DNA from 2 places in the Pseudoalteromonas sp. SWXJ133 genome. Region 1 is predicted to be linked to the other one. Evidence: riboswitches for the same ligand, from Rfam matches in the RefSeq annotation. Region 1 holds a riboswitch; the other holds the start of a gene.
The links. Region 1 has a riboswitch for lysine ahead of lysC (lysine-sensitive aspartokinase 3). Riboswitches for the same ligand answer to the same signal wherever they lie in the genome.
Positions count from the first base shown of each region.

Region 2: it holds a riboswitch for lysine, as region 1 does, so the genes downstream of both, dapA (4-hydroxy-tetrahydrodipicolinate synthase) here and lysC (lysine-sensitive aspartokinase 3) in region 1, are expected to answer to the same signal.

Region 1 covers NZ_JADYXJ010000011.1:39,329-43,649, reverse strand. The annotation lists gene nhaD (sodium:proton antiporter NhaD) at 162-1,409, shown strand; lysine riboswitch at 1,511-1,683, shown strand; gene lysC (lysine-sensitive aspartokinase 3) at 1,759-3,162, shown strand; gene I6F40_RS10310 (4'-phosphopantetheinyl transferase family protein) at 3,251-4,009, opposite strand; gene I6F40_RS10305 (sodium-dependent transporter) at 4,151-4,321, shown strand, end outside.
Region 2 covers NZ_JADYXJ010000023.1:9,676-13,996, forward strand. The annotation lists gene I6F40_RS15255 (PLP-dependent decarboxylase) at 1-17, opposite strand, end outside; gene I6F40_RS15260 (2,3,4,5-tetrahydropyridine-2,6-dicarboxylate N-succinyltransferase) at 17-757, opposite strand; gene dapA (4-hydroxy-tetrahydrodipicolinate synthase) at 773-1,657, opposite strand; lysine riboswitch at 1,849-2,049, opposite strand; gene I6F40_RS15270 (DNA-3-methyladenine glycosylase I) at 2,242-2,937, shown strand; gene I6F40_RS15275 (protein adenylyltransferase SelO) at 2,949-4,321, shown strand, end outside.

The sequences.
Region 1 (4,321 bases):
TTTTTAATTAACCTTGTCTGTATATAGTATTCGTTTTTAAGACCATTTAATAATAGTTTTTGCATAGAGGCAGTGCTAAAATTCGCGCCGAAAATAGGCACATGAAATGGAACGTTATTTGTGTGTTTTTTAAAAACTAAATCAAAGGTTGTTTAACTACCATGGTTTCCTCGATTATTCTAACCCTAATAGCGATTGCTTTTTTACTGATCGTTATAGAAGATATAATCCATGTCAATAAAGCTAAAACCACGCTGTTTTTTGGTACGCTTTGCTGGATTCTTCTTTTTATATACCCTCTACACGGGCAAAGCCCCGATACGATTCAACACCTTTTAAATGAAAATATTTTAGAAATTGCCTCTCTATGGTTATTTTTAATGGCTGCAATGACCTTTGTAGCGTATTTAAATTCAAAGGGGTTTATAGAAAATATTGTGCATCGTGTTATGCCAAAAAGTATTAGCGAAAGAAAGCTGATGTTTTTGGTGGGTGGTTTTGCATTTTTGTTTTCGTCGATTTCAGATAACGTAACAGCTACGCTTATATCGCTCGCGGTTGTTATGTCGTTAAAACTTGAACCTAAAAAACTCATTAAATACGCCACGCTTATTGTGTTTGGGGTTAACTCAGGTGGGGTATCGCTAATAACCGGTGACGTAACCACACTGATGATATTTTTAGATGGCAAAGTAACCATTGCTCATTTATTGCTACTTATAGCGCCAGCACTTGCAAGCGTTATGCTTCTAGCTGCGCTACTGTCTATCGGTATGAAAGGGCGAGTTGAATTTGCCGGTGCAGGTAAAACCCGCATTGAAAAAACCGACATTACCATTGCTGTTATATTTTTATCTACCGTAATTAGCACACTTACGCTGAGTGTAATTTACAGCGTACCGCCTTTACTCACCTTTTTGTTTGGCTTATCAGTAATGTTTTTAGTAGCGCAATTTTTAATGCGCAAAAAAGACATAAACAAAGACATAATCGATTTTGTTCGCGATATAGAATACGACACATTATTGTTTTTTGTAGGTGTACTTTTACTTGTAGGCGCACTTAAAGAAATTGGTATGTTGAGTAAATTTACTGACCTATATACGGTAATGGCACCCGAGTACGCAAACTACTTAATGGGCATATTATCAGCGGGGGTCGATAACGTACCGCTTACTGCTGCTTTATTAAAAGCCGATATAGTAATGAGCCAACAGCACTGGTTGTCGTTTACGTATGCAACGGGCGTGGGCGGTTCAATGCTTATCATTGGGTCGGCTGCAGGCATTATTGCCATGAGTAAAGTTAAAGCGCTTACCTTTATGAGCTACTTGCGTTTATCGCTGCATTTATTAATTTGCTACACCGTAGGTTATGCAGGCTCGTATTACATGGGCAGTTTTATTTGATGCATAAATTATTAAATGCTTGACAGCTAGACGTCTAAACGATAACTTTCAAAGCCCCGCTACTTAGTGGGGTTTTGTTTTATTAGCCACTGGTTAATAAAGCATTCAGAAGAGGTGCGATACTTAGGTACTTAATGTTAGGCGACGAATGCCGATGATCATTAAGGAGGGAAGTACTCGCCGAGGAAAATAATGGTACGTCGTCATTGCTTTTCGGTTTATGGGGCTGAATCCTCAAAACTGTCACCAATATAGGTGGAGAGCTTCTGGCAGTGGACTTATCTTCAAGCATTCCTTTGCCAAGTTCTTCTTGTTTTATTGCGGTTTGGATACCGCGAAAGGAGACTAAATGACTACCCAATCAGCGCCACAAACAGTGCCTCAAACAGAGTTAAGCGCAAAATCAGATTACATCGTTGCCAAGTTTGGCGGAACAAGTGTTGCAAACTTTGAAGCGATGAGTCGCTGTAGCGAAATTATTGTTGCAGATAAAAGCGTACGTATTGTTGCCGTGAGCGCTAGTGCCGGCGTAACTAACCACTTAGTTGCACTGTGCAAACCAAGTATTACCTCAAGTGAGCGTCAAGAACACATAAACGGCGTGCTTGCTATTCAACACACTATTTTAGATGAGTTATCGCTAGATGCCGATTTAGCGGTTGGCTTTAACGAAACCCTAAAAGCATTTCAAACATTGGCTCAAGAGTCACTAACAACCGATCAGCAACACGACGAGCTACTTAGCTTTGGTGAGCGTTTATCGTCGTATTTATTTGCACAGGTACTTCGTTTACAAGGTTTAAATGCCGATCGCTTTGATGTGCGCAAGGTGCTTAAAACCGACAGCCAATTTGGTAAAGCAACGCCTAATGTTGCAGCCACAGCGCAAGCTGCTAAAGAACATTTAATCCCGTTATTAGACGCTCAAGTAATTGTGACTCAGGGCTTTATTGGCAGCGACGAGTACGGTCAAACAACAACGCTTGGACGTGGTGGTTCTGACTATAGCGCTGCATTACTAGCTGAAGCAATTAACGCTAAAAGTGTGCATATTTGGACCGACGTAGTGGGTATTTTTAGCACCGACCCGCGTTTATGCGCAAAAGCGACGCCAATTGCACGTTTAAGTTTTGACGAAGCCGCTGAAATGGCGACCTTTGGCGCAAAAGTATTGCACCCAGCGACTATTTTACCAGCGAGCCGTAGCCACATTAATGTATTTGTAGGCTCTAGCCGCGAGCCAGAGCGTGGCGGTACATGGATTGAGCGCGAAAAATCGCAGCAACCAGGTATACGCGCAGTAACGCAACGTAAAAACCAAATATTGCTTACGCTTAAAAGCCCAGAAATGCTCCTAGCAAGTGGCTTTTTAGCACGCGTATTTACACTATTAAGTGAATACAATATATCGGTCGATTTGGTAACCACATCAGAAATCAGCGTAGCTATAACCCTTGATAACGCGCAAAACGCATCGCGACCAGAGCTTGATCAAGAGTGCCTAGATAAGCTTGCAGAATTTTGCCATGTATCGGTAGAAAACAACCTAACATTGGTGGCACTTATTGGTTCTGAGATTCAATTACGCCAACACGAAATGAACTTAATGAGTGTATTAAAAGACTTTAATATTCGACTAATTTGTCACGGTGCTAGTAAGCACAACCTGTGCTTTTTAGTAGAGCAAACTGAGTCAGATAACGTGGTGCAGTCTATTCATAGCCGTTTATTAGAAAACGATTTTGCTGCTTAAATAATTTTACTATTAAGAAGCGGTTATTCAGGAAAGCGATTTATTAAAGTTAACTAGTAAAGTTACTTAATAAAGTCACTTAACAAAATTAATTAACAAAGTCGGTTAATAAAAAGCATCGCCAGTCGGTGCTTTTTTTATGCACCACACTTACATCAAAACAAACATTGCAGTCACTGCTATCAGCTACAGTAATGCTATTACTGCAAGCACTCAGCTTTGCACTATGTAATTCGTTAAACACATTGGGGCTAAGTAGTTGTGCAATAGGGCGGCTGGTGGCTTTAGCAAGTGACTCTTTTAATGTCCAAATTCTAAAAAACGTATCTGCTTGGGCTTGGGTATTAGTGGGCTCGGTAATAAGTGTAATTTCATCATTATGATAAAAATGCTTAGCGAGCTTTTCAAATGGGCGCTTTAGGCTTACTTTTTCAATATCAAAACCAAACTCACTTTTATCAAAATTAAGCGCGACCCCAACCAAACCATGCGAATGCGAAATACAGGTATTAATAACATCACCACTTACATGTATTTGCAGCTTTGAGCTTGCTTCGTCAAATTCTGTACTCATTTTATTAAGCGCCACGTGCGCATGTTGCGGCTGCGCTATTTTAATAAGGTGTTTTAACAATAACCGCGTAGCTAAATACTCTTGCTTAGCTTGAGGGCTTTTGCGGCGGTTTATAATGGTTAACTCAAATGGGCTTAAGCAATCGGGCAAATTAAAGTCACTAAGCTCAAGTGTTTTAGCATTAAATAATAAAAGGCTGTTACTTGCTAAAGACAAATTTGCCAATTGAGTTGAAGTAATACTCAAGGTGTTTTTAAAATAGTGTTCAGTCATAAAAGCCCTAAAGCAAAAGAAGTCGCTGATATTGTGAGCGGTTAACGCCACTAATAAAGGCTGGGTACAATTTTATTACTCAGCTGGCATGAAATATGGTTTAATTCACAATAATCAAAATAATAACAGATTTGTAGATGTATGGCACAAGTGCGTGATGGGTTTCAAAGCCGACTCGGTTTTGTTTTAGCCGCTGCTGGCGCAGCAGTGGGTTTGGGTAATATTTGGGGTTTTCCTACGCAAGCGGCCAACCATGGTGGCGGTGCATTTTTACTGGTTTACTTTATTGTTATATTTTTACTTGCGCTCCCT
Region 2 (4,321 bases), on a different contig from region 1:
GTGCTCAAAAAACTCATTATCGTAAAACCTCTTCAAGCAATAACGATGCATCGCTTTTCTCGTCGCGGTATTTAACAATTAACGCACACGACATACTTAAGCCTTGCTCGCGCGCCCATTCGTTTGAAGCAGGGCGAGAGCCTGGTATTACAATAGCGTACTCAGGGATTGGCTCGCCTTTATCAAGTTGGCGCTCGTTTACGCAGTCGTATACCGGAATAGTCGCTGATAAACGCACGCCAGGGGCAAGTACTGCGCCTTTTTTAATGACTACGCCTTCAACAATAATACAGCCTGCACCAATAAAAGCATCGTCTTCTACAACGACTGGGCTTGCACCAATTGGCTCAAGTACACCACCAAGCTGCACTGCAGCACTTAAATGTACGTTTTTACCTACTTGCGCACACGAACCAACTAATGCATGGCTATCAACCATTGTGCCTTCGTCGATGTATGCACCAATGTTTACATACGCTGGTGGCATAATAATGGTGCCTTTAGCAACATAAGCACCACGGCGAACACTAGAGCCACCTGGCACCATACGTACGCCATCTTCAGTACTAAATTCTTGCGGAGCTAGGTTATGCTTATCAACAAAGCCACCTGCAAACTCAGTATTAGTGCCATTTTTAAAGGCTTCTAAAATGCCTTGTTTTACTTCTACGTTAGCTTGCCATTGGCCGCTTTCGTTTTGTGATGCTGCGCGTACTGCGCCCGATTCTAAATTATTTAATAGTTCTAACCAGCTCATTATAAAAACCTGTGTTTAATGCCAAGATAAAATGGTGTTGTTTGCAGTTGTGATGCAATCGGTTTGAGTTAACTCAAGGTGTGTTAAAGGTGGACGCAATTGCGGGCTTGTTAATCGCCCTTGCAAATGCATTAATACCTTTACGGGAATAGGGTTTGCGACAGCAAATAGGCTATTAATAGCGCTTGACCACTGAGCAAATAAATTAGGGTATTGACCGCTTAAACTACGCTTTACAAATTCATGCGTTTGCACCGGCCATGCGTTTGCAGCTACTGACACTAAACCTTTTGCACCAGCTTGAGCAAAATAAGGCATTAGCGCATCGTCGCCACTAAAAATAGCTAAATTAGGCGCTGCTTGTCGATAAGCCTCAAACTGAGCAATGCTGCCGCTCGCTTCTTTTAACGCCCATAAATTTTTATTGTTTTGTAGGTTTTGAATTGTTGCCGTTGGAATGCTAATAGCACTTCGACCCGGTACGTTATAAAGCATACACGGGTGAGCGCTTGCATTAAGTAGGCTTTCAAACCAATGGGTTTGACCTATAGCACCGGGTTTTGCATAAAGCGGCGAGCCAAGTAAAAAGCTATGAATAGGTAGTTTATTACAGTAGTTAACCCACTCAATTTGTTGCTTTAGATTACTACCGCCAACAGCAACCATTAATGGTACCGCTGGTTTTAGTTGGCACACGTGTTCAACAATGGCTTGTTGCTCTTTTAGCGTTAGTGCTAAACCTTCGCCTGTACTGCCAAGTAGTAAAATACCGTTATGTGCCGCTTCTTGATCGCTAACCAGCTTGGTTAACGTGTTGTAGTCAACATCGCCGTGTTGATCAAATGGCGTAACGAGCGCGGTCCACAATGAGTAGTCGTTTAAATTGAAGTTGTTGATCATCTCTCACGAACTTATAATTTGTACCAATTTTATTAAAAACGTGATCATTTTAGCGATAACTAATTTAATGCAATTGGTATTATTCGAAGAGTTAAAAAAGCTTTATGGAAGGAGCCGCATTAACGTCGTTCGAACTAATAATTCGAAGAGCGAATGGGCTTAAAATAATAGGGCGCACGGCCTTAATATTTAAGACCAGAAGCTCTCCACCAAACTAATAAGCTGCTTTTTATAAGCAGCTATTGGTGACAGTCGCTAGGGTTCAACCTAGTCGCCCGAAATAAACACCTCGCAAAAGTGATTACTTCTCGGCGTTAATTCCCCTCACGTATGTTCACTGGAGTTTGCGCTCCTAACATACACTACCTGAATAACGCACCTCTTCTAGCCCTTTGCACCTGTTTGTAGAGTAAAAACTTACAAGCCTGTGCAATTTAAATAGGGTAATTGCAGCGATTAAAGCATTTTAGCCATCTGGATGTCAAGCTACTAAATACAGATTAATTCATCGAAAAGAGGGGTGGTTACGTATTGGGTGCTTTTCTCGTACACTAGCCCCATAGTAGAAGTAAGGCATTAATCAGATGGAAAAATTTAGCGATATTTATAAGCGAGCGGTAGAGCGAAAAGGCTCTGAAAAAATGCTTAAGTTATTACTTGCAAAACCGCTATCTAAAAAACAACTAAGCACGTTAAGTGACGACGATTGGCTTGAAGAATTTACTCGAAAAGTATTTCAAAGCGGCTTTTATTGGTCAGTAATTAATAATAAGTGGCCGGGCTTTAGAGAGGTTTTTTGGGATTTTAGCGTTGATAAATTATTAATGATGCCACCCGATATGCTAGAACAAAAAGCAACGGATGAGCGTATTGTTCGTAACTACAAAAAAGTAAAAACAATTACCGAAAATGCTTACATGATCCACGAAATAGCACAAGAGCATGGCAGTTTTAGCCAGTTTGTCGCTAATTGGCCAACAGACGATATTATTGGTTTATGGGCGTATTTAAAAAAGCATGGTTCGCGTTTAGGCGGAAATACAGGACCTTATGCGCTGCGAGCACTTGGTAAAGATACCTTTTTATTATCACGCGATGTAGAGAATTACTTACGTGCTCATAAAATTATAGACGGTGGCTTACAAACTAAAAAGTCACTGAGTGCAGCCCAAGCTTTTTTTAATGAAATGCAAAAGCAAAGTGGTTTAAGCATGCAAGAACTAAGCTTAATTGTGGCCTATGGTGTAGGCGATAACCGTGTTGGTATAAGCCAGCAATAATAGGAACTATCATGAAATTAGTGCCAAGATACACAGACATTACGGAAAACTTTGCCATTGAAGATTTTCCTGCAAGTGTTGCCTCTCCTCAGTTATTGCTGTGGAACGATGGTTTAGCAAAACAATTTAATATTAATGTTGCTGACGACTTACGTGCCAATATTTTTAGTGGTAACGAAAAACAGGCTATTCCTGCAGTAGCACTTGGTTACTCTGGGCACCAATTTGGGCATTTTTCACCACGTTTAGGTGATGGACGAGCGCATTTACTGGGCGCTATTAATGATGATAAAAACCAGTTGTGGGATATTCAATTAAAAGGCTCTGGTGCTACTCCTTACTCAAGAGGGGGAGATGGACGTTGCGCACTTGGTCCTGCTATTCGTGAATACGTAATGAGCGAGGCAATGCATGCACTAGGCATTAAAACCACACGTTGCTTAGCGGTCGTTGGTAGTGGTGAAACGGTTTATCGTAATCCACCACAAGCAGGCGCAATAGTTACTCGTTTAGCAACCAGTCATATTCGTGTTGGCTCGTTTCAATATTTAGCGACGCAAGGCGATGTTGAAGGGCTTAAAAATTTAGCCGATTTAGCTATAGAGCGACACTACCCAGAAATAACCGATACAGGATCGCAGCGTTATTTAGCATTTTTAGGGGCTGTCATTAAAAACCAAGTTAAATTAGTTATCAGTTGGATGCGTGTTGGTTTTATTCATGGAGTAATGAATACCGATAATACGCTAGTGAGCGGGGAAACCATTGATTACGGTCCGTGTGCGATGATGAACAGCTTTGACTTTGATACTGTATTTAGCTCTATTGATAAACAAGGGCGTTATGCATTTGGTAATCAGCCTAATATGGCAAATTGGAACTGTGCTCGCTTAGCTGAAAGTTTAATACCTCTTATTAGTGATGATGACGAGCAAGCTGTTTCGCTAATGACGCCATTTATTAATAGTTTTGCTGAGCAATTTAATACTGAGTTTACGGCTATGTGGGCACAAAAACTGGGTTTAAATGAATCTTGTAATAGTAGCGGCGAGTTAATCGCAGAGTTGTTAACACTATTAAAAGATAACCAGCTCGACTACACCAATACTTTCGATGCGCTTACTGAATCCTTAAAAGAAGAAGTAGTAATACCAGAGTCGCTAATTGAATGGAGAGCTAAGTGGGTAAGCTTAACCGACGATAATAGTTATGAAGTAATGAGAGCGGCAAATCCTCGTGTAATACCGCGTAATCATGTGATCGAAAAAATAATTGCAGAGTATAATGCTGCAGGGTCTAGTGAGTTACTACAACGTTTTATAAAAATAGCGGGTAATCCGTATTCTGACAGTGAGCAACTACCGGAATTTCAAGCTACACCGAT